DNA from 4 places in the Methylovirgula sp. genome. Region 1 is predicted to be linked to each of the others. Evidence: riboswitches for the same ligand, from Rfam matches in the RefSeq annotation. Region 1 holds a riboswitch; each other region holds the start of a gene.
What was found. A riboswitch is a leader RNA that binds a small molecule or an ion and turns the genes downstream of it on or off. The one in region 1 is predicted to bind cobalamin.
Positions count from the first base shown of each region.

Region 2: another riboswitch for cobalamin. It lies ahead of cobW (cobalamin biosynthesis protein CobW); the one in region 1 lies ahead of WDN02_RS10090 (SDR family oxidoreductase).
Region 3: another riboswitch for cobalamin. It lies ahead of WDN02_RS14225 (CbtB-domain containing protein); the one in region 1 lies ahead of WDN02_RS10090 (SDR family oxidoreductase).
Region 4: another riboswitch for cobalamin. It lies ahead of WDN02_RS01740 (TonB-dependent receptor); the one in region 1 lies ahead of WDN02_RS10090 (SDR family oxidoreductase).

Region 1 covers NZ_JBBCGP010000001.1:2,065,112-2,073,067, forward strand. The annotation lists gene WDN02_RS10075 (DoxX family membrane protein) at 1-245, shown strand, start outside; gene WDN02_RS10080 (aldo/keto reductase) at 445-1,395, shown strand; gene WDN02_RS10085 (SDR family NAD(P)-dependent oxidoreductase) at 1,743-2,618, shown strand; gene WDN02_RS10090 (SDR family oxidoreductase) at 2,615-3,682, opposite strand; cobalamin riboswitch at 3,922-4,148, opposite strand; gene WDN02_RS10095 (TolC family protein) at 4,312-5,694, opposite strand; gene WDN02_RS10100 (TetR/AcrR family transcriptional regulator) at 5,870-6,532, shown strand; gene WDN02_RS10105 (efflux RND transporter periplasmic adaptor subunit) at 6,618-7,700, shown strand; gene WDN02_RS10110 (efflux RND transporter permease subunit) at 7,697-7,956, shown strand, end outside.
Region 2 covers NZ_JBBCGP010000001.1:3,695,166-3,703,121, reverse strand. The annotation lists gene WDN02_RS18060 (cobyric acid synthase) at 1-1,348, opposite strand, end outside; gene cobO (cob(I)yrinic acid a,c-diamide adenosyltransferase) at 1,348-1,971, opposite strand; cobalamin riboswitch at 2,029-2,234, shown strand; gene cobW (cobalamin biosynthesis protein CobW) at 2,398-3,435, shown strand; gene cobN (cobaltochelatase subunit CobN) at 3,442-6,771, shown strand; gene cobG (precorrin-3B synthase) at 6,768-7,956, shown strand, end outside.
Region 3 covers NZ_JBBCGP010000001.1:2,925,452-2,933,407, reverse strand. The annotation lists gene WDN02_RS14245 (nitrate/sulfonate/bicarbonate ABC transporter ATP-binding protein) at 1-548, shown strand, start outside; gene mgtE (magnesium transporter) at 541-1,962, opposite strand; gene WDN02_RS14235 (polysaccharide deacetylase family protein) at 2,030-2,938, shown strand; gene WDN02_RS14230 (CbtA family protein) at 2,943-3,719, opposite strand; gene WDN02_RS14225 (CbtB-domain containing protein) at 3,732-3,932, opposite strand; cobalamin riboswitch at 3,959-4,096, opposite strand; gene WDN02_RS14220 (histidine phosphatase family protein) at 4,119-4,688, shown strand; gene WDN02_RS14215 (hypothetical protein) at 4,831-5,127, shown strand; gene WDN02_RS14210 (hypothetical protein) at 5,339-5,830, shown strand; tRNA gene WDN02_RS14205 (tRNA-Leu) at 6,135-6,219, opposite strand; gene lipB (lipoyl(octanoyl) transferase LipB) at 6,383-7,102, shown strand; gene WDN02_RS14195 (NAD(P)H-dependent oxidoreductase) at 7,105-7,725, opposite strand; gene WDN02_RS14190 (helix-turn-helix domain-containing protein) at 7,815-7,956, shown strand, end outside.
Region 4 covers NZ_JBBCGP010000001.1:366,926-374,881, reverse strand. The annotation lists gene WDN02_RS01750 (acetoacetate decarboxylase) at 1-371, shown strand, start outside; gene WDN02_RS01745 (hypothetical protein) at 747-1,328, opposite strand; gene WDN02_RS01740 (TonB-dependent receptor) at 1,364-3,328, opposite strand; cobalamin riboswitch at 3,434-3,624, opposite strand; partial or broken gene WDN02_RS01735 (DUF1289 domain-containing protein) at 3,736-3,876, shown strand; gene WDN02_RS01730 (hypothetical protein) at 3,895-4,641, shown strand; gene WDN02_RS01725 (PAS domain S-box protein) at 4,667-7,048, opposite strand; gene WDN02_RS01720 (hypothetical protein) at 7,458-7,784, shown strand.

The DNA of each region.
Region 1 (7,956 bases):
TAGGGCTCTTGGCGCTGCTCGCCGCGCTTGGCCTGCTTGTCATCATCCTCGTCGCCATCGCCACCTCCGGGCGGCAGCGAATCCAACTCTACAAACCGATCGATGAAGTGGATCGCATCGACGATTGGCTCTATTTACCGGAGACGCTTTATGTCTTTATGTTGATCATGGTCATTTCGGCCGGCGCCGGACCGTACAGCCTCGACGCTCTGATCCTGAATCTGATGAACAAGCACGTCGCGTAACACCGCGTCCTCACGGGCTGTTTCTTCCAACGCAGCGGCGTGCTGGCAAATCGCCGTCATCATGGGTGGTTTGGCGAAGATCGTCCGCTCGATCGCTTGGATACGACACGCTTAAAATCCATCGTCATATTCAGCGAGTTTCATCCGGCTATTAAAGAAGCGATTGCACTCGTTACCCGGCCTGACAAGGAATATAAATATGGCAAATCCAGACGCGCTTCGCGACACGACGATTCCTCTCGCTGGTGGATCCGGTGCGATGCCGGCTCTCGGTTTTGGCACGCTGATTCCAGATCCTCTCGTGACCAAGCAAGCGACCAAGGCCGCGTTGGAGGTTGGATTTCGACATCTCGATTGTTCGGACCGCTACCGCAACGAGGCCGCCGTCGGTGAGGCGATGCAGGAGGTGTTCAAGGAGGGGAAGATTCGCCGGGAGGACGTCTTCGTTACGACAATGCTATGGAACAACAACCACCGCCCAGAGCGGGTCCTGCCAGCCTATGAGGCAAGCCTGCGACGACTGCAACTCGACCATGTTGATTGCTATCTCATCCACACTCCTTTTGCCTTTCAACCCGGCGACGAGCAGGACCCGAGGGACGAGCAAGGCAAGGTCATTTACGATGCCGGCGTGACGCTGGCAGAGACATGGCGGGCGCTGGAGCGTCTGGTGGATGACGGCAGGTGTAAGTCAATCGGCCTATCGGATATTGGTCTGGAGCGATTGCAAGAGATCGTCGCAATTGCGCGGATCAAACCTGCCGTGGTGCAGGTCGAATCGCATCCGTATCTCCCCGAATGGGAGTTGCTCGATTTTTGCCGGCAGAAGGGCATCGTGGTGCTGGCATTCGCCGCGCTGGGGCATGCGATGGAGCCGAGACTTACAGAGGATCCGGTCATCGTGGCGATTGCGCAACGGGTTCACAAGACCCCCGCGCAAGTAGCTTTGGCCTGGGCCGTCCAGCGCGGTACGACGCTCCTGACGACCTCGACCTCGCGTCAGCACATTGAAGAGAACTTCGACATCTCGACTCCGCCTGAAGATGCCATGTTGGAGATTCGAGATAACCTCACGGAGAGAGTTCGCTTCAACGCCGTGGTCGAAACCGGTGTGCCTGGGTTCATTCCTCGGGCCAACCGACCTGCATGATGACAGACGTCGATAAGAGATATCTATCAGATTCCTCCCGCGCTCCCAATCGCCAGCACATTCCTGATTGCCGCCGTGAGACCGACGCATTGCAGCAGAGATGGCGAGGCGAGGCCATTGCACGATGGTATCGCCGGTACTTTGTCGCCGGCCGCTTTGCGCTCAAACCAGTCATTCAAGCTGCCCCAAGCATTTCCTGAAAGCAGTCATTCTCGCGACACGCTGATTTTAGGACATAATGCGAATCCTCCCGCGCCGATATCCCAGCTTCCAAATCGTTCAGGCCGGCGCTAAAAGCCCAAAGGATTCCTATAGAAGCGGTCGATATGGCGCGAGGAGCGTAACGATTGAGTGAGACAGGTCGGCCTGTAAGTGTTGTCACCGGTGCTTCTGGCGGGATCGGGCGATGGATTGCGTTGGGGCTGGCGCGCGCCAATTATCATGTTGTCCTGATTTGCCGGGACTCGGAACGAGGGCACGCTGTCGCCGCCTGGATCGCTTCCCATGTGCCGGAGGCCAGCACAGAAATGCTTCTGGCCAATCTAAGCTCGCTGCGTGAAACGCATCGTCTGGGTTTGGAGATCGCTGCGGCACACCCGCGGCTCGACGTGCTCGTCAATAACGCTGGTATGTTCGCCGCGCGGCAGCAGGTGACGGCGGAAGGCCACGATGCCGTGCTGGCGGTGAACCATCTCGCGCCTTTCGTTTTGACGAATGCCCTGGAGGGCGCGCTGCGGTCGGGCGCGCCGTCGCGTATCGTCAATATCGGCTCGTCCACTTCCGACCGCGCGAAGATCGATCCGGAGAATCTGGAGCTCACGCGGCACTGGGCCATGGTACGCGCTTATAGCCAGTCAAAACTCGCGATGATGATGGCGACCTTCGCGCGTGCCGAGCATTTGCGCGGCAGCGAGGTGGTCGCCAATGTCGTGCATCCGGGCGCGGTCGCCACCGGGCTGATCAAAGAGCGGGGGCTGATCGGTGCCGCCTGGCGGCTGATGGCGCATTTTCAGCGGACCGAAGAACAGGGCGCAGATACGCCGCTGCATGTGGCGTTGGCGCCGGACTGGGCGGGAGTCACCGGCGCCTATGTGAAGGACCGCGTCGCGGTTCGTCCCAACCCACGCGCGCTGGATGTAGGGCTGGTGAAAAAGGTCGTTTCCGCCACGCGGGTTTTGGTGGAGGAAACGGTCGGCGAGTCCGTCAATTTGAACCGGCTCTAAACCGGCTCCTCTAAAATGGCAGGTGCCGGATCTTCTACCGGAGAGGGGGTGGCATCCGCTGCGATGCGGCTTCTCCCGGTCAGCGCGGCGAGGGCACACAAAAGACGAACGTGTACACTCCCTGACCGGGCTCCTGTGCTAAAGGCACCGCGTGCCGGCGAGGCGCGATCCGAGGCTGCAAACAGCGTGGTGTCCTGCGGTGTCGGCGACATCGCCCCGTCGGCGAGCTGGCCGCCATAGCCAAGTTTCCGGATCGCGCGATGCACGAGGCCCGGAACGAGGCGCACGCCGATCGAGAATGCCAGTGTCGTGAAACTCACCGGCATCTCTCGCCGCTTCGTCATCGTCGCCAGATAGATCGCCTCGGCGATGGTCTCGGGTTGATAGACCGGCGCGATTGGACGCCCGGGCCGTCCCATATGGGATATCGCATGCTCGAAAAAGGGTGTGTTGACCGCTGGCGGAAAGATGGTCGTCAGCCGCACGCGGCTGCCTTCCTCAAACAGCTCGGCGCAGATCGATTGGCCAAAACCCCGCACCGCATGCTTCGCCCCCGAATAGGACGATAGTAACGGCATACCGTGGTAAGCGACAGCGGAGCACACATTGATGATGCTGCCGCGATCGCGCGGCAGCATCCGGCGCAGTGCGACGCGCGTACCGTTGACCGTGCCGAGATAAGTGACATCGGTTACACGCTGGAATTGATCGGCGGGCGTATCGAGGAAGCGCCCATAGGTGCCGTTTCCTGCGCAATTCACCCAAACGTCGATCGGTCCAAGCGTCTGTTCAAAGTGCGTGGCGGCGTTGTCGAGAGCGGCCAGATCAGTCACGTCCGCCTGTACCGTCGCAGCCATAACCCCCTGGCGTTCAACATCGCTGCAGGCCGCCTGAAGTCCGGCTTCACCGCGCGCGATAAGGCCAACCCGCCAGCCCCGCCGGGCAAACAATTCGGCGGTGGATCGCCCAATGCCAGACGACGCACCGGTGACCACCACCACGGCGCCGTCTTTCTCCAACGGTTGGGGATGCGTATCGATGGCTTCGAGGATAAATTGCCGCAAGCTACTCAATTTGCTTTAGCTGGTCTTGGTGATGACGCAATGGACTTTCCATTGATGGCCAGCAGCGCCTGCTCCGCAGGATAAAACGCAGATCGTGTTGCCGAAGACCGCGAGCGCCGAAACAGAACAATCAAAAACATGCGTCACCCGCGAGTGTAGGCGACGATGAAAAAGCGACGCGTTTGCAACTTCGCGGCGCGCCGTAGAAGTCGAAGCGCACCACCGAGACACCCCGCCCGAGGACGATATATTGTCGAGGTAGGTCTCCTGGCTCGCGGGTCACTGCTTGAGTCCGTCTTCCCAGGATCAGATATCCCAGTGACACAGATGGACTTCAGCTCACCGCTCACAGTTGCGGGGGCAGCGCCAGCTTCACTTTCGAACGAAACAGGTCCGATCGCTTGCCGGCTTCCCTCTTAGCTTCGTCGAATTGGATTCGCCGAAGACCACGACAACTCTGAATATGAGTGATTGGGTTCGTGAGTCAAGTTTGGCCGCCGTTGGTTCCCGATCTGTAGCTTTGATTTGCCAAAGGATTTTGACCTTATGAAGCGGAGATCGACGTCGGTCATGCGCCTAAAGTGCAGTATCCGCATCTTGCTCTTTCCGCCCAAGCTTTTTCGGTTCTATCAGCTCCAGCCGCCGCCAAGGGCCCGGAATGAGCGGACGGCGGCGCGTGCGGACTCAGTCCGGTTGTTGACGAGGTCGTCGCGTGCCGCGAGGAGCTGACGGTCCGCATCGAGAACGTCCGTCAGCGGGATCGCGCCAGCCTCATAGGCATTTTCTGAGAGATCGCGCGAGCGCGAGAGGGCAGTGACTTCTGCGCGCAGTTCCTGCTCCCGCAATTCAGATTGCGTCAGTTCAGAAAAAGCATCTTCGACATCTTCCGCCGCTTTCAATACGGATTGGCGATAGAGAAGAAGCGCCTCCAGATGATTGCCGCGCGCTTGTGCGACCTCGGCATTAATCTTGCCGAAATCGAAGAGCCGCCAGCGCAACGCGCCAGCGCCGACTGGCTGGAACGCGCGGGAGGTCAAAAGCTGATTGACGCTCATGCTTTCGAAGCCGAGCGCACCAGACAGCGATATTTTCGGATAATAATCGGCGATCGCGGCGCCAATTTGCTCGTTCGAGGCCGCAAGTCTGCGCTCGGCGGCGATGATGTCCGGCCGCCGTCTCAATAAATCGACAGGGCCAGATGTGCGTGTGATGGATGGCGGGACGGGGACATTGCGTCGTCCGCCAAGCTCGCGTGCGTATGTCCCTGGCTGAGCCCCCATCAACACGTCCAGGCGATTCAACTGGGCATCGAGCCCGGTTTGCAAGGTCGGGACGGTCGCACGCGCCTCGTGCAGAAGAGCCTCGGTCTGCGCGACTTCGCGATCGTTTCCGGTTCCATTGTCGCGCCTGCGTCGAACGATGCTCAGAAGCCGATTGTTCACTTCGATCTGATCGCGAGCGACCGTCAAGCGCGCCTGGTAGCCACGAATTTGCAGATAGGCATCCGCGGCTTCTGCCGCGACACTGATCCTCGTGCCATAGCCTTCGGCCTCCGCGGCCTCGGCTTCATCGTGGGCCGCCGCCGCAGTTCTCTGCAAGCCGCCAAACAGGTCAACCTCCCAACTCGCGGCGGGGCCGACATTGTAATCTTGCTGATCGCGCGTATAGCCCGGAAACGCGTTTGCGATCTTTCCTAAAGGACTTTGTAGAGATTGGTTCTCTGTTTCGGCTTGCGCGTTGAAGTCGGCCGTCGGAAGCAATTGCGCGCTGGCGCCGGCGGCAGCCGCGCGCGCTTCGTGGATGCGAGCAAAGGATGCGGCAAGATCGAGGTTTTGCGCCAGTGCGCGTTCGACAATGGCAACGAGTTCTGGATCCTTGAACCCGACCCACCATTGATCGAGTGGAGGCGCTGGCTTCGCGCCTGCCTTCGGGAGTGTGTGAAAGGCCGTGAGGTCGAGGCGCGGGGCGACATAATCCGGGCCGACGGCGCATGCGGAGAGCGCGATCGTCAACGCCAGCCAGCCCGGCCTAGTGTATTGGGGAAATCCGGAAGGACGGCGTCCGCCGCTTTGGGAATTCGCCCTCGTGGCGGAGACATGGACCATTTCGTTGTCGGCTCTTTAAACGTTAAAGGCAGCGTCAAAGTCTTGTGACCAATATCTATATCAGTCACTATTTGTCAATCTGATGCAGGATCGCTATATTTCGCTGATGCAGGACGATCAAAAGGCTCTCGCGCCCTCGCCGTTGGCCGATGTGGGTCAGCGCGGCCCGGTTGAGCATGAACGCAGGGAGCAAATTATTGCCGCCGCGGGCGATCATTTTCGCCACTACGGCTATGAGAAGACAACCGTGGCCGACCTCGCCAAAGCGATAGGACTGTCCAAGGCTTATATCTACAAGTTCTTCGATTCGAAGCAGGCGATCGGCCAGGCTGTCTGCTTTATGTGCCTGGCGGAAATTTCCGATGCCGCGATGGCAGTCGTCAAAGAGCCGAGGTCCGCCTCCGAGAGATTACGCCGTATTTTCAAGGTCATAGCGGACATGAGCGGAGACATGTTCTTTCATGATCGAAAGATTTATGATCTCGCCACAACAAGCATCAATGAGAAATGGGGCTCGACCTACAAGTATAAGGAAAGCCTGCTCGCGATCGTCCATGCTGTCCTTCGCGATGGTCGCGAAACTGGCGAATTCGAGCGCAAGACGCCTCTCGACGAAACCGCGAGAGCGATCATGCTAGCGCTTGATTGCGTCGCGCACCCGGCCGTTCTTCTCCTCAGACTCGATACGCTGGATGAGGATGCGACGCTGATGGCGAATCTTGTCCTCCGAAGCCTTGCACCGTGACAAAGGCCCTCATGGGATTGTGACTAGTTGACAATTTGGTCACTAGTATGCATTTGAGAACTCTACATTATAGTGGGGTTCTCTCATGGCTCGGGCCCAGAATTTTTTCATCGCGCTGATGGCAGGCCTCGCGCTCGCCGCCTGCAAGCCGGAAGCGGACGCAGACCCGCGATTGGACGACAGGGTCGTCCAGGTCACAAAAGTGCAGGTGGCTGACGCGGGCGCGCTCAGCTTCACGGGTTTTGTCGCGGCCCGCGTGCAAAGCGATCTCGGTTTTCGCGTTCCGGGCAAAATCATACAGAGGCTCGTTGATACGGGACAGAGGGTCTCCGCGGGGCAGGCCTTGATGCGGATTGATCCCGTCGATCTGCGTCTCGCGATTTCCGCGCAGCTTGAGCAGGTCGCCGCGGCCAAGGCCCGCGCCATCCAGGCGGCCGCGGACGAAGAACGCTATCGCAGGCTCGTCGATTCGGGCGCCGTTTCAAAACAATCCTATGATCAGGCGAAAGCCGCCGCTGACAGCGCTGCGGCCTTGTTGTCTGCCGCGCAAGCGCAGGAGAGCGAAGCCCGAAATCAAGGTGATTATTCGCTTCTCTACGCAGATGCCGACGGCACGATTGTCGAAACCTTGGCGGAGCCGGGACAGATTGTGGCGCAAGGGCAGACCGTCATTCGTTTGGCTCATGCGGGTCCGCGCGAGGCTTCGGTCGATTTGCCGGAAACAATCCGGCCGAAGATCGGGTCGTTGGCGCAAGCAACACTTTATGGAAGTTCGCTCACGGTCGATGCGCATCTGCGACAGCTTTCAGATGCAGCGGACGTCAGAACGCGCACTTATGAAGCGCGTTACGTGCTCGAAGGCGCAGGCGCGCAAGCCCCGCTCGGCGCGACCGTCACACTGACTCTCTCCGATGACGTCGCGTCCACCCAACTCGAAGTTCCTATCGGCGCAATAGACGATGAAGGAAGCGGATCGGGAGTTTGGCTTGTCGACGAGTCGAATTCGACGGTCAGTTTCCGCTTGGTTCACGTCACCCAGTTCGGAGCGGAAACGGCGCGCCTTACCAGCGGCGTCAAAGCGGGTGATCAGATCGTCGCGATTGGCGGACATTTCCTGCACGAAGGTCAGCATGTGCGGCTCGCGGATAGCAAGGCAGCCATGCAATGAGTGGCTTTAATCTTTCGGCTTTGGCCGTTCGCGAACGCGGCATTACGCTTTTTCTGATTTTGGCCATCTCGCTCGCGGGGGCGTTCGCGTATCTCAATCTCGGCCGTGCCGAGGATCCGACCTTCACCGTGAAGGTTCTGACCGTGACAGCCGCGTGGCCCGGCGCAACTGCGCAAGAAATGCAGGATCTCGTCGCTGATCCATTGGAAAAGCGATTGCAGGAATTGCGATGGTACGATCACGTCGATACGTTTAC
Region 2 (7,956 bases), 1.6 Mb from region 1:
CCAGCGACGTGATCCATGCGCGGCGTTGATGATCGTCGGCAAAAAGGCCATGGACATAGGTGCCGGCGACGAGGCCGCTCGCTGAACGCGCGCCTTCAACGCGGCCGTCATCAAGTCTGTGCATCGGGCACATACAATCCGGTCCATAAGTTTGGCCGATGTGCATTTCATAGCCTTTGAACGGCGCGCCGTCCGCCGTGTCATGACCGGCGACAGCCAAAAGCGCCTTGTCGCCGCCGAGCACGGTCTCGACATCGAGCAGGCCGAGGCCTAGCGTTTCGCCGGGTGCGCCTTCAATACCGTCCGGGTCGGCAATCCGCCGCCCAAGCAATTGAAAGCCGCCGCAGAGGCCGAGAACTTTACCGCCGCGCCGCACATGCGCCTTGATATCGATGTCCCAGCCTTCTGCGACGAGCGCATCCATGTCGGCGCGCGTCGCTTTCGATCCTGGCAGGATGATCAGGTCGGCATCGCCGGGGAGGGGCGTGCCATGCCGCATCATCATGAAATTGATGTTAGGCTCCGCAGCGAGCGGATCGAGATCGTCGAAATTCGCGATATGCGGCAGAACCGGCGTCACGATCTTGAGCGGCCGGTTTTTGCCGCTTGGCATAAAACGTTGGTGCGGAACACTGTCCTCGGCAGGCAGAAGGGCAGCATCGGCGAAATAAGGAATGAGTCCGAGTGCCGGCCAACCTGAATAGGTTTCGATGTCGCGCATCCCGGCTTCGAAGAGCGTCGGATCGCCGCGAAATTTATTGACGATGAAGCCCCGGATCAGCGCCGCATCGTCGGCATCGAGCACCGCTTTCGTGCCAGCGATCTGGGCGATGACGCCGCCGCGGTCGATGTCACCTATGAGAACGACGGGACAATCTACAGCCCGGGCGAAACCCATGTTTGCGATATCGTTGGCGCGCAGATTGATTTCGGCGGGGCTCCCGGCGCCCTCGACGAGTACCAGATCCGCCGCAGCCGCAAGTGTCGCAAAACTTTCGAGCACGGCGGCGCGCAGTTTTGGTTTCCAAGCCTGATATTCGCGCGCTTTGGCGGTCCCCACGACGCGGCCTTGCACCACGACTTGCGAACCGACATCGCTTTGCGGTTTCAATAAGACAGGATTCATATGCACGCTTGGCGCAAGCCCCGCCGCGCGCGCCTGCAAAGCCTGCGCCCGGCCGATCTCGCCGCCGTCTGCCGTCACGGCGGCATTGTTGGACATGTTTTGCGGCTTGAATGGCGTGACCGCGAGTCCGCGTTTGCGATATGCCCGCGCAAGCCCGGCGACGATCAGCGATTTGCCGACGTCAGAGCCCGTGCCCTGAAACATCAGACGTCGCGCTATCATTAAAACTCGATTCCGGCCTGAGCTTTGACGCCCGCCGCGAAATGATGCTTGACCGCATTCATTTCGGTCACGAGATCGGCGGCGTCGATCAGGGTCTGCGGCGCATTACGTCCCGTGACAACGACATGCAGGCCGGGACGCCGCTGGGTCAGCGCCGCGACGACATCATCGACCGGCAGATAATCGTAGCGCAAGGCGACGTTCAGTTCGTCGAGGATGACAAGTCCGATCTGCGGGTCTTCCATCAGCGTTTTCGCCTTCGCCCAGGCGGCTTCGGCGGCGGCGATGTCGCGGGCGCGATCCTGCGTTTCCCAGGTGAAGCCTTCTCCCATCGTGTGCCAGGAGACGAGATCGGCGAAGCGCGTCGCCAAGATGTCGCGTTCGCCCGTCGACCACGCGCCCTTGATGAATTGCACGACACCGACGCGCCATCCATGTCCGATTGCGCGCAGCAGGAGGCCGAAAGCCGCCGTCGATTTGCCTTTGCCACGTCCGGTATGGACGATCAGCAGACCTTTTTCGATCGTCTTTGCGGCGACTTCTTCGTCCTGCGCTTCCTTGCGCTTGCGCATCTTTTCCTTGTGCCGCGCGCCGGAATCAGGCGCATCTTGCGCAATTGTCATGGGAAATCTCCAGCCGCCGCGGCGGAAGGCGCTGTTTTGACAAGGCTGCGGGGCGATGGCAAGGTGCCAAACGACGGTCCTTCTTCGGAAGGAAAACAGGGAATGCGGTCTGAGCGTCTGCTCAAAGCCGCAGCTGCCCCCGCAACTGTGAGCGGCGAGCTTTCGCCCGAAGCCACTGGATTGCCGAAAGGCGATCTGGGAAGGCGGGCGACATATGTGTTGAGCCGCGAGCCAGGAGACCTACCGTCTTCGTTGACCGTTTGCGTCGGGCGGGGTGCCCCGGGCGAATGCTGCAGCCTTTGCTAAGCTGCGTTGCGCTGAAGTGCGCCGGTCCTTTCACCCCACGGAATAGAGCGTTTTCGAGCGAAGTGGATTCCGGTTCGCGTGAAGAAAACGCGTCGAAGCAAAACTGACGCGGAGCATGGAATGGCGGCGCTCGACACGCATAAAATCCCGACAACGATCGTCACCGGCTTTCTGGGCTCCGGCAAGACGACGCTGATCCGCCATCTGCTCGAACGTGCGCAAGGCCGCCGCCTGGCTTTGATCATCAATGAATTCGGCGATGTCGGCGTCGATGGCGAAATCCTGCGCAGCTGCGGTGTCGCGTCATGCCCCGAAGAAAATATTATCGAGCTCGCCAATGGCTGTATCTGCTGCACGGTCGCAGACGATTTCGTGCCTGCCATTGAGGCGTTGCTCGGTCGCGGCGAGAAGCCCGACCACATCATCATCGAGACGTCGGGTCTGGCCCTGCCCAAGCCGCTGGTGAAAGCCTTTGATTGGCCGACCATTCGTTCGCGCCTCACGGTGGATGGTGTGATTGCCGTGGTCGATGGCGCTGCCGTGCTCGCAGGCACATTTGCCGATAATCCGGAAATGATCGCAGCACAGCGCGCCGCCGATCCTTCGCTCGATCACGATAATCCGCTTGAGGAAGTCTTCGAGGATCAACTTCTGTGCGCTGATATGGTCGTGCTCAACAAAAGCGATCTGCTGACAGACGATGAGAAGATGCAGGCGCGTGAACAGATCGCCGCAGTTCTGCCGCGCGCGGTCAAAATTGTTGTCACGAGCGAAGGCAAGGTCGATCCCGAGCTGCTGCTTGGGCTTGAAGCTGCGGCGGAAGACGAGATCGACGCGCGCAAGTCGCATCACGATGACGAGCCCGAGCATGATCACGACGAGTTCGAAAGCTTCGTGCTCAATGTCGGTCCGGTCAGCGATCAGGAGCAATTCATCGCCAGGCTGAGTGCTATCGCCGAGCAGCATGACGTGTTGCGGATGAAAGGCTTTTTCGAGGTCGCGGGCAAGCCGATGCGTCTTCTGGTGCAGGGCGTCGGACGGCGCTTCCGGCAGAATTTCGATCGTCCGTGGCATAAGGACGAATCCCGCCAGGGCCGGCTGGTCGTCATCGGCGAGACGGGGCTTGATCGCGCGGCGATTGCCGCAGCGGTCGGCTGAGCGCCCATGCATCTTCTGCGCACGACGACGCGGACGATCGACGAAGCGGAGAGCGCTGTCGATCTTGGCCAGACGCCGGGCGCGATCGTCTTTTTGTCTTTTTCCGATAGCGATCTCGGGCTCGCCGCGGCGGCGCTGGAAGATCGCCAGACCGCCGATGTACGCCTCGCGTCATTGGCGGCGCTACGCCATCCTTATTCGGTCGATCGTTATATTGAATCTGTCGCGGCTCATGCGCGCTTCGTGCTGGTGCGTCTTCTCGGCGGTCTTGATTATTGGCGTTATGGCGCGCAAGAGCTTGCGGCAGCCGCGCGTCGGCATCGCTTCGATCTCGCTCTCATTTCGGGTGATGGCCGCGCTGACCCGCGGCTCGACGATCTCTCGACGTTGCCCGTCGAAACGCTCCGCGCGATATCAAGCAGCTTCGATTGCGGCGGTCCCGGCAATCTTGCCAATCTTTTTGCCTGGATTGAACGGCGCAGCGAGGGCGAGACAGGCCAATTGCCCGAGCCGCAATCGACGCCAGCCTGCGGGTTTTTCGCCGCCGCCTGCCGATCTGGTGCGAGTGATGCGCCGCTCGCAATCATTGTGTTTTATCGCGCCTATCTTCTCGCCGGGGATGTCGCGCCAATCGTAGCTGTCGCCAATGCTTTGGTCTCGCGTGGCCTGCGCGTCTTGGCGGCGTATGTGCCCAGTCTCAAGGATGGCGAAGCAGGAATCTGGCTTTCCGAGCTTCTGACGAAAGAGAGGCCCGACGTTATTCTGAATTCGACGGCATTCGCCGCGCGCATGGATCAAGCGCACAGCCCGCTTGAATCTGCGGACGCGCCGATCCTGCAAATGATCCATGCCAGCAATTCGCGCGCGTCCTGGGACAGCGATATGCGCGGGCTCGGCGTGGCTGATCTTGCCATGAATGTCGTCCTCCCGGAGCTTGACGGCCGCATCATCACGCGGACGATTTCCTTTAAGGAGGAGACTGAACGCAGCGTGGCGTTACAATTCACGCGCGTCGTTCATCGGCCGGACGCTGCACGGATCGCATTCGTCGCTGATCTTGCCCAAGCATGGGCGCGTTTGCGCCGCACCCCGCGCGGCGGCCGGCGGCTCGCCTGCATATTGTCCGATTATCCGGCCAAGGCCGGGCGTGCGGCCTACGCGGTGGGGCTCGATACGCCCGCGAGCCTTGTCGAGATCGCAACGCAGCTCAGGGCGGCAGGTTACGATATTGAGGCGATCGATGACGGCGACGCGATCGTCCGCACTTTGGCGGAAGGCGCGCCGTGCGAATTCTTATCTCTGGCAATGTATGAAGAAGCATTCGCCGCGCTGCCGGAAACATTGCGCGCCGCAATTATCGCCGCGTGGGGCACACCGGATGCCGATCCGCATGTCGAGCGTGGTGCTTTCCAGTTTCGCGCCATGCGGCTCGGCAAGATGATCGTCGCGATCCAGCCGGATCGTGGCGGCGCGGCGCAACGCAAGGCGGATTATCACGACGCGCGGCTGCCGCCGTCGCATTTCTACGTCGCGTTTTATCTGTGGCTGCGTCACGTCGAGCGGATCGATGCGATGATCCAGCTCGGCACGCATGGCACGCTCGAATGGCTGCCGGGCAAAGCGACGGCGCTGTCTGAATCTTGTGCGCCGGAAGCGCTTCTCGGGCCGGTGCCGCTGATTTATCCGTTCATCGTCAACAATCCCGGCGAGGCAGCGCAAGCCAAACGCCGCGCTGGCGCAGTGATCGTCGGCCATTTGACACCGCCGCTCGGGCCGGCCGGGAGCGCTGGCGATCTTGCGGAATTCGAGGCGCTCTTCGACGAATATGCCTCGGCGCAGCAAATGGACCCGAAACGCGCCGCTTTGCTCGCCGAGACGATTTTGGCGCGCGCCGGCGAAACGGGACTCGCGGCGGAAGGCGGCATCACGCTTGACGCGCCGCAGGAGGAAGCGTTGGCCAAGCTCGACGCATGGCTTTGCGATATCAAGGATATGCGCATCGCAGAAGGTCTGCACACATTTGGGCGGCCGCCAACGTCCATGGCGCGCGTGTTGGCGGACACGCAGGCCGATGCGGCCGACTTAGCGCGGCTCGATGCTTGTGCAGAGCGCGAAATGGCGGGACTTGTTGCTGCGCTGGACGGTCGCTTTGTCGAACCCGGTCCATCGGGCGCTCCGGCGCGCGGGCGGCTCGATGTCTTGCCGACCGGCCGCAATCTCGTGACTATCGATCCGCGCATGGTGCCGACGCGCACGGCGTTCGAGATCGGCAAGCGCGCCGCGGCGGCCGTAATCGCCCGGCATTTGCAGGATCACGGTGACTGGCCACGGCGGCTTGTGATCGATCTTTGGGGTTCGGCGACGATGCGCACCGGCGGCGAGGAGCTGGCACAGATTTTCGCCTATCTCGGTGCGGTTCCAGTCTGGAACGACGCGTCGGGCCGTGTCACCGGCTTCACCATCCTGCCCCCGGCGGCGCTCGATCGTCCACGCATCGACGTGACGTTGCGGCTCTCGGGGCTTTTCCGCGATGTGTTTCCGTCGCAAATCGCGTTGATGGAACAATTGATCGACGCGGTTGCTTCGCTTGACGAAACTGCGGACGATAACCCGCTCGCTGCCACGCGCGCGACGAGTGGCGACATGCGGCGCATTTTCGGTCCCGCCTCCGGCACTTACGGCGTTTCGCTTGGCCGGATGTTGGCAGAAGATGCGGCTGTAGCCGAAAGCGCTCTCGCCGGCGCTTATCTCGCTGACAGCGGCACGGCGCTCGGGCGCGACGAGCGTGCAGCGCCGGATGTGTTCCGCGCACGTGTCGCCAGCGCTGACGCCTTCGTGCATGTCCAGGATTTGCCGGGTCAGGACGTGCTCGATTCGAGCGCCTTCTTCGAACATGAAGGTGGCTTTGCGGCGGCAGCAAAACAAACCGGCGGTCATGCGAGCCTCTATCATCTCGACGCGACACGTACTGAGAGGCCAGTGGTTCGCGCTCTCAGCGAGGAAATTGCCCGCGCGGTGCGCGGCCGCGCGTCCAATCCGAAATGGATCGCGGGCCAGATGCAGCATGGCTATCGCGGCGCGGCGGAAATCGCCGAAACGGTCGATAATCTCTACGGTTTCGCGGTCACGAGCGGCAGCGTGACGCCGCGCCAATTTGATCTCGTCTTTGACGCGACGCTCGGCAACGACGACGTTCTGGCCTTTCTTAAGCAGGCCAATCCGGAAGCGGGAAGGGCGATCGCGCAGAGATTCGATCAGGCGATGCGGCGCGGACTTTGGGCCTGCCGGCGCAATTCTGTCGCGATGCGCCTCGCAAACCTCCTGGAGGCCGCATGAGCGCGCTTCGCAAAGGCTGGTGCCCGAGCGTGCTGCGGCCGATGGCGAGCGGCGACGGGCTGATTGTGCGCGTCAGCATAAAAGACGGGCGCGTTTCGCCCACGATTGCACGAGCGCTGGCCACGCTATCGCGCCGTTTCGGCAATGGACTCCTCGATCTCTCGGCGCGGGCGAATTTGCAATTGCGGGGTGTCAGTGACGCAACGCTCGTGCCTTTGCAGACGGAGCTTCGGGCGCTGGGTGTCGCCGAGGCCGATGGTGAGCCTGCCGTCGCGCGTAATATTATCTCACATCCGCTCGCCGGAATCGATCCGCAAGCCGTCGTTGATACAGGGTCGTGTGTCCGTGTGCTGCGCGATCGGCTGGCGCAGGACCCGATCGTGCACCAGCTTCCGCAAAAATTCGGCTTCGTGATTGATGATGGTGGCGCACTCTCGCTCGCCAATGAAAAGACCGATGTCAGTTTTCTCGCGCAGCGTGGGGCGGACTGCCCTCGCTTTCTCATTCGCCTTGCCGGCCAAATTGCGGGTGAATGCGCGATTGGGGAACTTGCAGATGTCGGTCTGCGCATCGCGCATGCATTTCTGCAACTGCGCGATGAACCTGCGGAACGTATGGCTGCGCTTGTGCGGCGCGTCGGTATCGAGAAAATTATTGCAAGCGCTGGGCTAACCCAAACAGCGCTGATAATCGAAAATCACGCACCGCACCCGATCGGCACGTACCGCGTCGGGGCAAATTGCGTACTCGGCGTGGGTATTCCGTTCGGACGGCTCGACGCGTCCACGCTGAAACGATTGGCGGATCTTGCCGAGGCAAGTGGTGGCGAGATGCGTCTGACGCCCTGGCGCGCAATCCTGATCGTCGGGGCCGATCAACCCGATGCCGCGCGTCTCAGCGATACAGGATTGATCTTCAACGAGGACGATCCTCTGCGGTCTGTCGCCGCCTGTCCGGGGGTGTCCGGTTGCAGCAGCGGGACGACGGCGACACACACGGACGCACGGCGGCTTGCGCCCTTCGCCCGACAATTGCACACACACGGCATTTCTTTGCATGTCTCGGGCTGCGCTAAGGGCTGCGCCCATCCGGCGGCTGTGCCTTTTACGCTGGTCGGCCACGACGGCCGCTATGATCTTGTGCGCGACGGAACGGCGGCCGATAAGCCAATTGCCACCGGCCTCG
Region 3 (7,956 bases), 860 kb from region 1:
CAGCGGAGCCAACGACGCTCGGCCGCGACGGCACGTTCCCCGGCCTCGGTCTCGGCATGGCGCTGCCGGAAGTTTCGACCAACACCATGGCCGGTCTGATGGAGACGCTGGCCGCGCCGCCCTATAGCGGCCACGCCGACCTGCCGCCCCTCGCCGATTCTTTGCAGATGGCGATCGATGATCTCTTTCCCGTCGGCGAAACCTTGCAGCTCCTGCGCTTCGCCGAATTCGCCGAAGGCGACATCAAGCTGACGCCAGCGGGGGTGCGCTTCGCCGACTTGGATGTCGATGCGCGCAAGAAGCTCTTCGGCGATCATCTGCTCGCCTATGTGCCGCTGGCGACGCGCATCCGCAATGTGCTCGACGAGCGCCCGACACATTGGGCGCGGGCGGCGCGCTTTCTCGAAGAACTCGAAGATTACATGTCCGAGGAATATGCCGAGCGGACGTTGAAGAGCATCATCACCTGGGGCCGTTACGGCGAAATTTTCGCTTACGACGAGACCTCGGAAACCTTCTCGCTCGAAAACCCTGGCGAAACTACTTAAGCCCGAACCACAGCGTGGCAAACGTCAGGAACGAGCCGTAACCGACGCAATCGGTCACCGTCGTCACGAAGGCGCCGGACGATACGGCGGGATCGATCTTGAATCTGTGCAACGCCAGCGGGATCAGGATTCCGCCGAGCGCGCCGGCCAGCAGATTGGTCACCATCGCGAACGCGATGACGATGCCAAGTCCGGTGAGACCAAACCAGAATAAAGCGCCGATCCCCGTGATGATTCCAAACATCGCGCCGTTTAATCCGCCGACGATGACCTCGCGGACGATGACGCGCCAGGTGTTGAGTTTGGTCAGTTGCCGCGTCGCCAGCGCCCGCACGACGACGGTCATGGTCTGCGTCGCCGCATTGCCGCCCTGGCTTGCGACGATCGGCGCAAGAACCGCGAGCGCCACCATCTTTTGCAATTGATTTTGGAAGATGCCGAGCACCGACGAGGCGATGAAGGCGGTGATAAGATTGACGAAGAGCCAGAGGAATCGGCTTCTCGCCGTCCACCAGATCGAGTCCGATAATTCTTCCGATGCCGAAACGCCGCCGAGCGCCTTGATCTCTTCGTCGGCTTCTTCGCGGATGACGTCGACAATATCATCGATGGTGATGACGCCGACGAGCCTGTCGGCCTCATCAACAACGGCGGCGGATACAAGATTGTAGCGCTGAAACAGCCGCGCAACTTCTTCACGATCTTCATCGACGTTCACGCGCCGCCGATCCTGATCAAGGACATCACTTAGTTGCGCACGCGCGTTGACGCGCAATAATTGGTCGAGAAAAACGTTTCCGATCAGGTGATGACCTGGATCGACGACGAAGATTTCAAAGAATGCTTCAGGCAGATCTTCTTCGGGCGCATCACGCAGAAAATCGATCATCTGCCCCGCCGTCCAGAAGGGCGGCGCCGTCACCAGCGTCGTTTGCATCAGGCGACCGGCTGAATCTTCCGGATATTCGAGACTGCGTTGTAGTGCGACGCGCTCGACCGCCGGCATCGCTTGCAGGATTTCGCTCTGCTCCTGCGGCTCGAAATCTTCGAGCAGCACAAGCGCGTCGTCTGCCTCAAGTTCCGACATGCCTTCGGCGACGGTTTCTGTCGGCAGTTCTTCGAAAATCTGATCGCGGATGTTGGAGTCAAGTTCGGTCAGCGCCGCGAAATCGAAATCGCTGCCCATAAGCTCGATCAGCTTCGGCCGCGCCTCGCTGGGCAGATTTTCGATGAGCGTCGCGAGATCTGCCTCGTGCAACTCGCCTGCGAGACGGCGGACTTCGACCGGGTCTTCCGCCGCGACCGCATCGGCGACATCGGCAACGAATTCCGGCCGGATGACACCCTCGTCATTCTCGTCCGGCGCGATCTCCGCGAGATCGCCTCTTCCAGGCTCGTGATCGAAGTCGGTCATCTGCCAATCCTGACTCGCGCTCTATCGCCTGGCGGTTCATAAGGAGCCCGTTTCAGGAAGGCAAACCATGCTTTGCAAATTGGCGCGGCAATCCGGCGCCGCGGCCTTGATATTCGCTCTTGCCACCGTGAGCGCCACGGCGGCCGGCTGTGGACCCGACAAGCTTGGGACCGAGCGCACGCTGACGCTTTCGACCAATGGCGGCTTTGCGATCGGATTGCAGACCTATCCACGAACGCTCGCACTTGCCGATCACGAGGTCGTGCTGACATTCGACGATGGCCCCAGGCCGACGACAACGCCCCGCGTGCTCGATGCTTTGGCCAAGGAATGCGTCGAGGCAACGTTCTTCCTCATCGGCCGCAACGCGCAGGCCTATCCGGCGCTGGCGCGGCGCGAGGTCGCTGACGGCCATTCGATTGGCAATCATACGTTTTCGCATCCCGGCGGAACGCTGCGCTTGATGCGCGATGCCGCCGCCCGCGCCGATATCGACCACGGCTTCGCCGCCGATGAGCAGGCCGCATATGGCAGCGTCGGGGGTCAGATCAAATTCTTTCGCTTTCCGGGCTTTGCCGATACGCCAGCGCTCGTGAGCTGGCTTGAGAGCCGAAACATCGGCGTCTTCGGCTCCGATTTCTGGGCTTCGGACTGGCTTTTATTGACGCCGCAGGCCGAACTTGATCTTGTGCTGAAGCGGCTCGACCGCGCCAGGCGCGGCATTTTGCTGATGCACGATTCCCGCGCTTCGACGGCGGAAATGCTGCCGCAGCTTTTGCGCGCCTTGAAGCAGCGCGGCTACAAGATCGTGCATATCGCGCCCGGCCCCGACACGCCGGCGTTTCGCGCGGCGCCGCCCAGTTGGCGATCGGAGACCGAAGAGATTTTGGCGAAGATCATTCCAAGACTGGCCGGGCATAAAGTGCCCGGCACACACGAAGCGCAGACGCACACAACGCGCCTGCCGGAGCCTTAAAAGTCTAACGCCAAGCGGGATTGGCGTTGCCGCTGAACCGATGCAGGCGGCCGACAGAATCCCGCTCGGTCAAGGCGCCAAACACGAAGCCCAATGTCGCCCACATGATCGCCTGCATGGCAAGTGAATCGATGCGGAAGTGCCAGAGCACGACGGCCGGGAAATCGCTGGGGACTTCGTTGATCGGTGGCAAGAGCGCAGCGACGACAATCACGGCGACAATGTAGACGCCTGATGCGATCAACGCGGCCGTCCACGCCCCGTGTTTGGGTGCGAGGCGCTTGCGCAGGATCGCCGCGCCGACCATGGCCGCCACCGACAGGGCCATCATCGCAAAATAAAGCCCCGTGCGAATCCCGATCGTATCCGGGTGACCCACCGACGGCGGATTGGACGGGTATTTGAGATTCGGCACGATGTAGAGGCTGACAATGCCCGTCAGCCCCAGCAACGCCGCGACGGCGCGCGGACCGAGACCGCTGACGCGGCCGTAAGCAAACGCGAACACCAATGCGAACAGACCGCCGAACGCCGTGCAATAGGTCATGACGCCGGTGAGCAGGCCCCAACTCGCCTGCATCGGACGGCTGACAAGCTCCGGCTCTTCCATATCGTGAATGCCCTTGGCGAGATCGGCCTTCATCTTCGCCTCGTCCATCGCGCTTTCAAACGCGATGGCACGATCGACCTGTGGCTCGCCGAAAACCTTGGCGAACGTGAATACAAGAAGTCCCGCGAGGAAGCCGACAAGCATTCCCCGCACGAGAAGTGCGCTGACCATTGGAGACCCCTCTTAGTGGCAGGGGAAACCGAGAAGATGGCGGCTGTCGTGCACCCATTCGTGCACATACATGCCCTTGAAGATGGAGGTCGCCCCCTCTTCAGCGCCAACAAAATAGATGGCGAGCAGCATGAGTGCGCCGAAGATAAGCCACGGCAAAATCTCGCGAACCGGGATGGGCGCAGTCGTTGAACCGATTGTAATATCTGACATGATCACTCCCTGGGGATCCAGCGCCCCGATGAATGGATTGCTACGGCGAGGGTCTGACTTTCGATCACGGAAAATTCCGCTTTCGATTACAGTGGCGCGACCGTGCTGGACTTTCACCAGCTTCCACGTCCGTAGTCGCGCGGACGATAATGCGCTGAAGCCCGCTCTGTCAAACGGACAAGGGAAATGAGCTTGCGTCTCACATTCATTGCGCATGGCGCGACAAAGGCGACCCGTGCAGCGCTTTTTCCGTGCGATGAACCATTGGAGGCCGCAAGCGCAACAAAGGCGGCCGCACTCGCACCGCGCATAGGGCGCTCGGATGCTGCCTGGACAAGCCCCGCCCTGCGGGCCGTCCAGACAGCGGAGGCTTTAGGCCTCGCCGCCGAAGTCGATCCGTTGCTCGCGGATATCGATCTTGGAGATTGGGCTGGCAAATCCCTTGAGGAATTGGAAGCTGCCGATGCGGCTGGTCTCGCGCAATGGATAGAAGACCCGTCCGCCGCGCCACACGGCGGCGAATCTGTCACGCACTTGCTGACGAGAATTGCAAACTGGTTGGATAAAATCGGCGAAGGCGATGATCGAATCATCGCCGTGACCCACGCTTCTGTCATTCGCGCCGCCGCAATCGTCGCGCTCGACGCCAATCCAAAATCCTTTTGGCGAATCGATATCGCACCGCTCAGCTTTTCGCGTTTCCAGGCGCGTGGCGGCCGCTGGACAGTGCATAGCCTGAACGCCAGCGTTGACTGACTCTGATCAGCCTGACGCATCGCAGTATCGACATCCGCTTTGTGTGGCGGGGCACGCGCCGTCGGCCCTTCGCCTTGACCGCTACGACGATTGCTTCTCAAATCCCGCCGCCGGCAAGAACCGGAAAAAAGGGGAGAATGAAATGTCTGCTTTAGGACTCGTCGTTGAACTTGTCGCCGGCGCGATCGGCGGCAATGGTGTTGCCTCAGTCGCCAAGAACCTCAACTTGGGAACGCTGGGCAATTCGCTTGTCGGCGCCATCGGCGGCGCGGCCGGCACGTCCTTCCTCGGGATCATCATCCCGGCGCTGGAGAACGTCGGTCATGCGGATATCGGGACATTGGCGAGCCAAGCGGTCGGCGGCGGCGTCCTCGGCGCCGTGCTGACGGCGATCGTCGCGGCCATCCGCAACGCCAGTTCCGGTGCGCCCGCAGCCTAACCCTGCTTCAATCGATTTTTGTCTGAAAAATCAGGCCGAAAGCTAGTCGCCCATGCGGCCAAGAGGACGACGCAAAGTCCCGTGCAAGGTCCGATAGCGTTCTCGGGGTGTGCCAACTGCCTGTTGCACAGCCCGAGCGAAGCCTTATCCTGCTGCCCAGCGACCCGGCTCCTCGGCAAATTGCGGTCGAGAGTCTCTAATCGGCGACTCTTTGAGCCGTGATAATTTTGCGGCACCTATGGCCCAGCATCGCCCCACTCTGGGTTTTTGGCTGTTCACGGGTATCGCCGCGACAGCAGGCGTCGCATGCCTCTTGTTCGCGATAGACTCTTCAAGAGGCGACAAAGAAGCGGTCACGCAGAGCGATCCAGAGACACTTTGCGCTGAGAATTGGAAAATGTGTCGAGATAACGCCGATCTCGTCAACTATAGTTCAAAGGCTGACGATGCGAGGCATGCCTGCATTGCTGCCGTGAATGAGACCGGAAAATATGCCCACCCGAAATGGTGCAGTGGTTGGTTGTGCGAGGATTTCGCCAACTATGAAACAGGTACGAATGCACCGGATGACGGGTTGATCACTTTGATAGACGATCATGTCCAAATGCAAAATGGATTCGGTGCATGGGTCCGCTCTACCGCCTATTGCACGTACAACATCAGAACAGAGAAGATCGTCACCCTGAACATCGGCACAAATTAGCCGGTTTCAGGCTGGTCTCCCGCATTGCTTGGCGCAGGTTGAAGGAACGCGAGCGCCGCGCGTTTAGCGGAACTCGGCTGCTCCAAAGGGGAGATCGCAGCCATCACCGGCCATCCGGCCCCCAACCAGAATCAAAATTTACGCCCGCGGTGCGTGACGCAGGCTTATGGCAGCAAGTGCCATGGCCAAGCTCGCAGACACACTAAGCTCAATGAAAGAACCACGAACAAAAGTGTGCCGCGTAGCTTTTAGCTAAGACGAAGATGAAATAAATCGCTCTAAAATCAACGAGACTAAAATGAAATGGTGCGGCCAAGAGGACTCGAACCTCCACGGGTCTCCCCACTAGCACCTCAAGCTAGCGCGTCTACCAATTCCGCCATGGCCGCGGAAGGCCGGTGATCTAACAAACCCCCCCTGCTCTGACAAGGCTGGCGGGGACTTTTCCTGCCCTAGGGCGCTTGATTTTGCGTCGCCACGGCTCAAATTGCGCGAAAGACTTGTTTTATCTCCGTCGCGTGCGGAATTCGCGGCGCTTTCGAGCGACAAAGCATGAGCAGACCGCTTCCCCGTCAGGACATCGTCCGGAGTTTACGGAATCCCGTAAGCGGCCGGGTCGAATGGCGCGTGCTTGACGGGCTCACCAGCTACGACGATGCGCTGGCGATAATGGAAGGGCGTGTCGCGGCAATTGCGGCGGGAGAAGCCGCGGAGCAAGTGCTACTGCTCCAACATCCGCCGCTTTACACCGCGGGAACGTCGGCCGTCTCGTCAGCGGACGACCTGCTCCGCTTTCCGCTTCATAAAACCGGCCGTGGCGGCCAGATCACCTATCATGGGCCCGGTCAGCGGGTCGTCTATGTGATGCTCGATCTCGGCCGGCGCGGGCCGGATGTTCGTGCCTTCGTCGCCGCGCTGGAAGACTGGATCATCGCGGCGCTGGCGCATTTTGGCGTGCATGGGGCGCGGCGGGAGGATCGCGTTGGCGTCTGGGTTGCGCGCCCGGATAAGCCGCCCGGCGTAAATGGCGAACCCGCCGAAGACAAGATCGCCGCGATCGGCATCCGCGTGCGCCGCTGGGTGACCTTTCACGGCATCTCGTTGAATATCGCGCCGGAGCTTTCCCATTATGCCGCCATCACGCCCTGCGGCATTGCCGCCTCGCACCTCGGCCTCACCAGCCTGCGCGACCTCGGCGTGCCAGCGACACTGGCGGAGGTCGATGAAACTCTCCGCCGGACATTTGAAGCAACCTTCGGCGCCGCCCGCTGAATTTAGGCTGCTTTCAGCACTGAGGTTTCCTGCAACGCCTTGTCGAGCGCCGCCTGGCGCGCGTCGGGGCCGAGCTGGACGCCTTCGGCGACGATGAATTGCAGATTGGTGATGCCAACAAAAGAGAAGACCGAGCGCAGATAAGTCTCCACATGTTCAAGCGCGGCTGTCGGCTGGTCCGAACCGTAAAGATTGCCACGCGAAATAGCGATGATCACCCGCTTGCCGGGGATAAGGCCCTTCACGCCCTCGGGACCATAGCTGAAGGTCTTGCCCGGAACGATGACTCGGTCGATCCAAGCCTTGAGCTGGCTAGGGACGCCAAAATTATACATCGGCGCGCCGATCACGACGATATCGGCAGCCAGGAATTCGTCGAGAATAGCGTCGCTCGTCGCGCGGCCGGCGGCAAATTCCGGTGCGTCGCCGGCCAGGGCCGAAATCGGATGCGACGAGGGGAAATTGACTGGCGTGATATGATCCAGCGCGGCGCCGATGATATCGCGCTCGATGACCTGCAGGCCCGGATGCGTCTGGCGCAGGCGCTCGACGACAGCAGCAGTGATCACCCGGCTCACGGAATTCGGAGCGGTGATGCTCGAATCAATTTGTAGCAGTTTCATAGTCCACCTCGGTATTTGTTTGTAACCTGGACTAATTACGGTACTGCTGCTAAACCCCGCAAGGAGGCACATTTTTGGGTGTTGCAGACATGGACGTGACTATCGAACCGCCCGCCGTAGATCATTCCGACTGTCGCCGGGTGAGCCAGCTTCTCGCCCGCGTCGGCGATAAGTGGAGTGTGCTTATCATCATGACGCTTGCCGCGGGGCCGAAGCGCTTCAGCGAGATCA
Region 4 (7,956 bases), 1.7 Mb from region 1:
TCTCTCATGAGAGCGAGACGCTGGTCTGTACGTTGCACTACGGTTCGGTTCTCTGCGTCAGCGCGTCGATGGGCTACAAGCACCGTGAAATCGATCACGCGCCGCTCCTGAAAGCATTGGCGCGACCCAATTTCATGATCAAAATTATTCCGCACGTGGATTGCACGCCGCGCATTTGCGAGTTGGTAAGATATTACGTTGAAGACGTTACGCTTAAAGGAGCTTGGTCAGGCCCCGGAGCGATTCAACTTTTCGAACACGCACTGTGTGATGTCGCGCGGCTGCCTGTCCGCGGCGTGGTTTCGGCTACGCATTATGTCACCGATCTGACGCTCGGCCTGGGAACCGTTGTGTACGACTACCTGAAATGAAGATTTTGGAGTTCAGAAACGCCCAAAAGCAGAGCCGACGCTAGCAAGCCTACGGCCCGCTTGTGCGATAGCGCACATCTTCAGCCCCCGGCGAAGGTAAGTTCGCCTTGTGGAGCACATCCCCCGCGCCACCAATTCGACCCCGTCGCCTTTGGCTACGGGGTTTTTCTTTATGGTGGCCCCTAAACAAAAATCGGGCTCTATCCGCAGAAAGTCGTTTCAACGAACGCTAATAATTTGCCGTTGCGGGTATTTCGCGTCCTTTAGGGTGCCAACAATCTCATCAGCTTACGATGAGATGAGATCGCCGCGTAGGTGGGGCAGATTACCTTCGCGATGCCCTCCCAGGCGCTTTTGCGTCGAAAAGATTGTAGTTCAGTCTTGGATGAAGGTCGTCGGCAACGGGCGGAATGGCGCTGTGGATTTTACGGCGGGTGTGCGGAGTGCCATCGCGATCCGACGAATCAACCACAATCCTGCGAAAGCCAATGCGTTTGTCTCAAGGATGCGCAGGATTATCGAGGGCGCATAGGCATAAAGCCCGCTTCTCGTCAGCAGCGAAATAAGGAAGAAGCCTCCTTCGTAACACGCAAAGGCAGCAACGAAAGTTGCGAGGACGGTGACGGTCGGATGTAAGCCAGCGCAGCGGCGTTTCGTCCAGAATGCCGTGAGAGTTGCGATGATCCCGACGAACAGAAAGGCCGGCGTCCAAGCGACAGTTGCCGCGTCGTGCGGATAATGCAGCACGGTGAAGCCAAGGATCTGGTTGGCCGCCACGATTCCGATGATAATTAGTAATCCCATTCTGCGGTCAAGCGTTAACGCGCCAAGCGCCGCGAAAGCCACAAGCGGCACCGCGCAGGCGAGGCCAAGGCTAAAAGCGACGCTTGCCGCCATCAGTGTTGCGAGCGAAAGCGGCTGCTGCCATTCGATAGCATAATGTCTGTTTTGCATCATTGTCTCCATTCGATTTCTTTCTATTTCAACGCATCCTAAAACGCGGAGAGCCGCATGCCACCGAAGACACCGATACCCGGACGCAGGAAGCCGAGCGGGTTCTCGTAATGCTCGTTCAGCAGATTATCGATGCGAGCGAAGAGATTTACGTGGTCGTCGACTTTGTAATTCGCCGCGACATTGACGACCACATAACCCGGTGTGAAATCCCCCGGCGCTGTATTTGAATTGTTGCGGTCGAAATCGTCGACCCATTTGCTGACCGCGATCAAAGTGCCGGATAAGGTAAGAGGATCAATCGGCGTCCAGAGCGCGGTGATACTGCCCTTGTCATATGGTCTGCGCTGCAATTCTAGACCGGTCGATTCATCCACCGCGCGCGTGTAGGTGTAATCCGTTCGCAGATGCAGCCGGTCGGTGACCGCCCAGTCGGCAAAGCTTTCGACACCCTGCGTTTCGGCATGGCCGATGTTTACGTAGGTCGTGTCGGTAGAATCGATCAGATTCGTGATGTTGTTGTGGAAATAAGTCGCCCCGAAGCTGAACCTGTCGTGGAATAAAGGCTGCTCGAAACCGGCGTCGTAGCCGGTCGATTCCTCCGGCTGAAGGTTGGGATTGGCGAAGAACAAGAAGGCCGGAGAATTCACGTAGAGTTCGCTCAGTGTCGGTGCCTTGAAACCGGTGCCGTAGCTAGCTTTGAGCTTCGTCTCTGTCTGCGGGACGATGAAAGCTGGCGCAACGCGATAGGTCACGTGACCGCCGAACGTGTCGTAATTGTCGTAGCGGACATTCGAGACGAGGAAGAAGCGATTATAGAAATTTGACTGCAATTCCGCATAGCCGCCAGCGTCATTACGATTTGCATCGACGTCGGGATCGTTCTGGAAGAGCGTTTCGGTCTCGTGGTCGGCACCGAGAACTATCGTTTCGCCCGGCAGTGCCGCGATCACGCTGCGCCAATCGAATTTGAGGCGCTGGCCCTGGTTGATTTCGTTATCGGTGCCGGGGCTGGCATTGAAGCTATTAGAGTCCGAATAATTGATGCCGAGATAATTCTTCAGCCGGTCGTCGAAGAAGGACGTTACCGCTTCGCCGCGGGTGAAAAAGTCGTGGTCAATTTGTAGACTTTGCGTTGACTCCGGAGCTTCCAGCCCGGTTGAAGGGTCGAACCCGTCGCCGGTGAAGAAATACGTGGAATCTGTATAACGGCCGACATAGTTCAGCGTCAGGTGCTCGTTGATGTCGGCGCCCAGCTTGGTCGAGAGGGTCCAATTCTCGTAGGAATCATTGTTACGCTGCTGGCCAGGTGGAAGCTCGTTCAACGGTGTCACCGGCGTGCTGGCCGCGAGATAATGGCTGATGTTGAATGCATAATTGAAGATCGAGTGCGCGCCGCTGGCGTTGAAGGTCTGGTTGGCCGTTCCGAATGAGCCACCCTCGATCGTTCCCGTCACCTTGAGCGGGCCTTGGCCCTTCTTGGTAACGATATTGATGACGCCGCCGATCGCATCCGAGCCGTAAAGGCCGCTCTGCGGCCCGCGCAAGATTTCGATGCGCTCAATGTCACCAGTCAGCAATTGGCCGAAGTCGAAGGAGTCATTGGGATTGCTCGGATCGCTGACGTCGATGCCATCGATCAAAACCTTGACGTGGTTCGAATTTGTCCCGCGAAGAAAGACGGAGGTCTGGCCGCCCGGTCCGCCCGTCTGCACGACATTGAGGCCGGGGACAGTGCTCAGCGCGTCGGGGACGGTGCGGTCTTGCTGCGCCGAGATCTGCTGGCTTGTGATGACGCCGATGCTACTTGCGACATCGCTCTCTGGCGTCGGCACCGTCGTCGGTGACGTCACGAGGACTTCTGGCAGGGATTGCGACTGATCGGCGGCTTGGCCGGTCGCGACCTGCGCCAAGGCAGAGGAGGAAAACGCTAGGGCGATGACGCTTGACGAAACAAAAAGCGCGCGGCGCACCGCCGCGGCGTTGGGTTGGGAGATGAGCATAATGCCTCGCAGCAACGTGACACGTCACTGCGAACCAAAGCGATCAATGCGAGCGATTTAGACGCGCATTCATCCCCCATCAGGACACCCCGCCCAATGTGTTCGCGCGTGACCACGGCGGATGGCAGGTCTCCTGGCTCACGGGTCTTTGCTTTGCGCCGCCTTCCCGGTTGCCCAGTGGCTTAATGGCGTTCAGCTCGCCGCTTACAGTTGCGGGGGCAGCCGCGGCATGGATCTGACGATCGCACCGCGTTCCCTTTTGATCCCCGAAGGGAACCATCACACTTATGATGAAGCTGAAGCCCGAATGCTGTCAAGTTCGATTTGCACAAGTTCGCAGCTTGCGGATGAATGCGTCCACGGCGTAAAGCTCCGCGCCAATATTTTCAGATCAAGCGGTGTCCGAGATGATTCCAAGCCCCTGCATTGGCGTATGCCGCATCCGCCCGTCTTCTGATTTCTGTATTGGTTGCGCGCGCAGCCGCGATGAAATCGCGAGCTGGCTAATCCTGACCGACGACCAAAAGAGCGCCGTTTGGGCGGCGCTGCCAGATCGGCGTGCGCAGATGGAACTTAGCATTTATCATCTCGGCTGGAGCACCGACGATTTACGAGCCTTCATAAGGGACACACTTCGCCCCGACGGCGGAACCTGGGTTTCCGGCGTGAACGGCGCAATCGCGGAATTTTGCATCGGCGCAGACGACGATTTGCGCGTGGAATTGAGCGATCGAACGATCAGTGCGCGCACGCAAAGTGGTGCGATGTCTCTTTCGTTGCAGGATCACGTCGCGGCGCTGGCAGTTGGATCGGCAGAATCCTCAAGCCGCGATGTTGTCGTGCTTGCCGTGCCGCGCGTTCTCACGCGGCAATTCCCCGGCGGCGGTTTAGCGAGCCTCGGAGAAGACACTGAAGCGATCCAACCAGATGAACGCAAGGCAACGCTCTATGATTTCGGTCTCGGGCGTGCCGCGGGCGCATTCTGCATGCGGACGAGTTCAGCAGCTCTCAAGGCGAGTCTCGATGCCTGTTTGGGCGCGGAATGGCAACAGGTGTTGAGCTTGAAGGGCGCGAATATTTTGGCGGAGTCGCCGGTCCGCGTCGTGCGCAATCCGATTGGGCGGATAGAGGTCTATAGCGGAATTCCGCAACCCGGCGGCGTCTCACCTGCAGGTCCGCACACGCATTTCTTGCCTGCTCAAATTGCGGCCGGCGGCGACTTACCTGCCACAATGCATATCCCGAACGCCTACATTCCCTGCGCCATATATTATCCGCCGCTCTCCGACGCGCGGTCGGATCACGACCACTAGCGCGTTTCGACGCTGATCCTCGACTTCAACTCTCAGGCTTCGCGCTTTTACGCGGCTGACCCAAACGGATAACGTTCGTCGGGCCTTGCGGTGAGGCCTCGGACTGGATACGGGCGATGACGCGCGCGAGGTCGGTGGCACTGAAGGGCTTGCGCAATACAATAAACTCATCGCGCGCTTCCTCTGAGCGATTGTTGTAGCCGGTGATGAGGATCATCGGCAAATTCGGATATTTCTCGCGAACCGTCCGCCCGAGGTCCACGCCGTCGATCGAGCCCGCCATGACGATGTCGCTGACGACAACCGAAATGTCCTGCTTTGCGAGGACTTCAAGGGCGAGTTGCGCGTTGCCAGCGATCTGAACCGAAAATCCCAGGTCTTCGATCAGTGAAGCCGTTGCCTCGGCCACGTCCGGATTGTCTTCGACGAGAAGCAATGTTCCGGTAGAGGCCAAATTCTGCGTGATATTCTCATCGCTTTCGCCGCCTCCGGACTTGCTGCGCGGGAGGTAGAGCGTGAAAACAGTTCCCTGCCGCAGTTCGCTCGTGACCGAAATTGCGCCGCCGGATTGGTGCGCGAAGCCTTGCACCTGCGCCAAGCCGAGACCAGTTCCGTTACCCGGACCTTTGGTCGTGAAAAACGGATCGAAAATTTTCTCAAGGACGTCTTGGGGGATCCCGCAGCCAGTATCCGCCACGCTAAGCGCAACGAAGTCACCAGTCAGTTGTTCCGGGGAACTTTTTCCATCCAGCTGCACATTCGCCGCAGAGATTTTAATCTCTCCGCCGTTCGGCGTCGCATCACGGGCATTCAGGACAAGATTGACCAGGGCAAGCTCGAATTCATCGGCATCGATCCGAACAGGCCACACATCCGACAGCAGGCCGAAGACCAGCCTGTAAGACGGCCCCATCGAGCTCTCGACCAACGTCCGCACGGAAGCGAGGCGGGCGGCGATTTCAACAGGGATGGGATTGAGCGTCTGCCGGCGCGAAAAGGTGAGAAGCTGTCGGGTCAGAGACTGACCGCGCCCTGCCGCTGCCTCGATGGCATCTAGCGAACGTTGGCCTTTGGTGTCTTCAGCGGGTACGAACTTTCGAAGCTGACGGATGTGGCCGCTCACGATCATCAGCAAATTGTTGAAATCGTGCGCGACGCCCCCGGTGAGCTGACCGAGCGCTTCCATCTTCTGTGCGCGGTTACGTTCAAATTGCGCTTTCTCGATCGCGAGCTCGTTTTCGCGCCGCTCTGTGACGTCGCGTGTGAGCTTGGCAAAGCCGATGAGAACGCCAGCTTCGTCGCGGATCGCGTCGATAACGACGCTGGCCCAGAAGCGCGAACCATCTTTTCGCAGCCGCCAGCCTTCAGCTTCGAAACGCCCTTCCTGTCCAGCCGTATGCAGGGCGCGCGCCGGGACGCCGGCCGAACGCTCAATTTCCGTATAGAACCGGGAGAAATGGCAACCGATGATTTCCTCGGAAGAATAGCCCTTGATGCGTTGCGCGCCTTTATTCCAGCTCGTGACGATGCCGTTGGGATCGAGCATAAAAAGCGCATAATCCGTCACGCCTTCGACGAGGAGTCGAAACTGGCGTTCACTCTCCCGCAATATATCTTGCGCCACCTTCCGCTCAGTGATGTCGCGTGTGATTTTTGCGAAGCCAATAAGCCGCCCCGCGTTGTCCTTGATTGCATCCATCACGACCGAAGCCCAGAAGCGGCTCCCGTCTTTCCTGTGACGCCAGCCTTCCGACTCGTAGCGACCGATGCGGGCGGCGGTTTCGAGCACATGGACGGGGAGTCCCGACATGCGCTCTTCCTTCGAATAAAATTGGGAAAAGTGCTGGCCGATAATTTCGCTGGCCGAGTAGCCTTTCATGCGTTCCGCGCCGGTATTCCAATTGGTGATGATGCCGTTCGGGTCCAGCATATAAATCGCGTAGTCGGACACGCCGTCCACGAGCAAACGGAAACGGCGCTCACTTTCGAGTAGAGCTTCCTGTGCGGCTTTCCGCTCGGTTACGTCGCGGGTGATTTTCACGAAGCCGATCGGCTCGCCGGCATCGTTACGAATGGTGTCGACGATCGCATTCGCCCAAAACCGTGCGCCGTCCTTGCGAATACGCCAGCCTTCCGCCTCGTAACGACCGTGTCTAGCGGCCTCGCGCAGGATCAGCGATGGCAAACTGTTGGCTTGGTCCTCGGGCGTAAAGAACCGAGAAAAATGCAGCCCGATAACTTCCGATTGGGAGTAACCCTTGATCCGTTCAGCCCCCGGATTCCAGGTGCGGACGAAGCCGTTCTCGTCGAGCATAAAGATGGCGTAATCGGTGATGGCCTCGATAAGAAGCGCAAATCGCCCCGCTTCAGCCAGATCGATAACGCTTTTGTGTTCGCCGATGGGCAAATTTATGTTCCCGATGTTTAAATAGTTTATAGCGATCGGATGGTCGCTTTCCTAAACGTAGCTCACCTTAAAATCCCGCGTTACTCTCAATAACCGCGAGCGATAACTTGAGTTCCATAAGAAATTTAGCATTTAGAGAACCAGGCCGGAGTGGGCTCGCCTTCAAACTTGCACCGCCCACCGGTGACGGTGACGACCCGGCAGAACTTCTTCCCTTCAGCCCACCGCTTCACGAACGGGAGGATTTGCCCTTCCGTGTCGAACTTTGGGATGCGGCCAAGCTTTCGGTCGAGCAAGTCCTGGCGGTTACTGCCAATGGCAGTATCGGCTATGCCGCCTATTTCGGTGCGACCCGAGAATATCCGACGCGCTATATTACACTGCGCCATAAGCATAGAATCTTATCCAGTTGGAACGGGCCGGGGCATTAACTCGATTTATGATTGTTCGCTTCTCCGCTCGGGTGGACGGGTTACGGAAAATGACCGATCGCGAACAAGCCGATGCGAAGCCGATCGAAGCGCCAGTGAGCGGCGAACTGAATGAAGCCGAAGATCTGCCCTATCGCGTCACGCTATGGCTTGAAGAAAACGAGCCTATCGGGAAGGTCCTCGCACGCGCGGCGAGCATTGTGCTGGCACGCGCGATTTATGTCGCGGCCCTCACCGAAAATCCCGGCCGCCGCATTACCTTGAATCGCGGACTGGAGACCATCAGCGATTCTCGGGAGCAATGAGGCCATCGGAGCTTCGAGTAGGTTCCGTCGGATATTAAACAGCTAATAAATGCGGCCTTTGAGCCCGGGGATATCGCCAGCGGCCGGTTTCCTCGCTTCCGATTCGGCGAATATGGTCGCCGGGCCTTTCTTCTGTGAGCGTCGTGGTCTTGTGTGCGGCGATTTAGGGGAG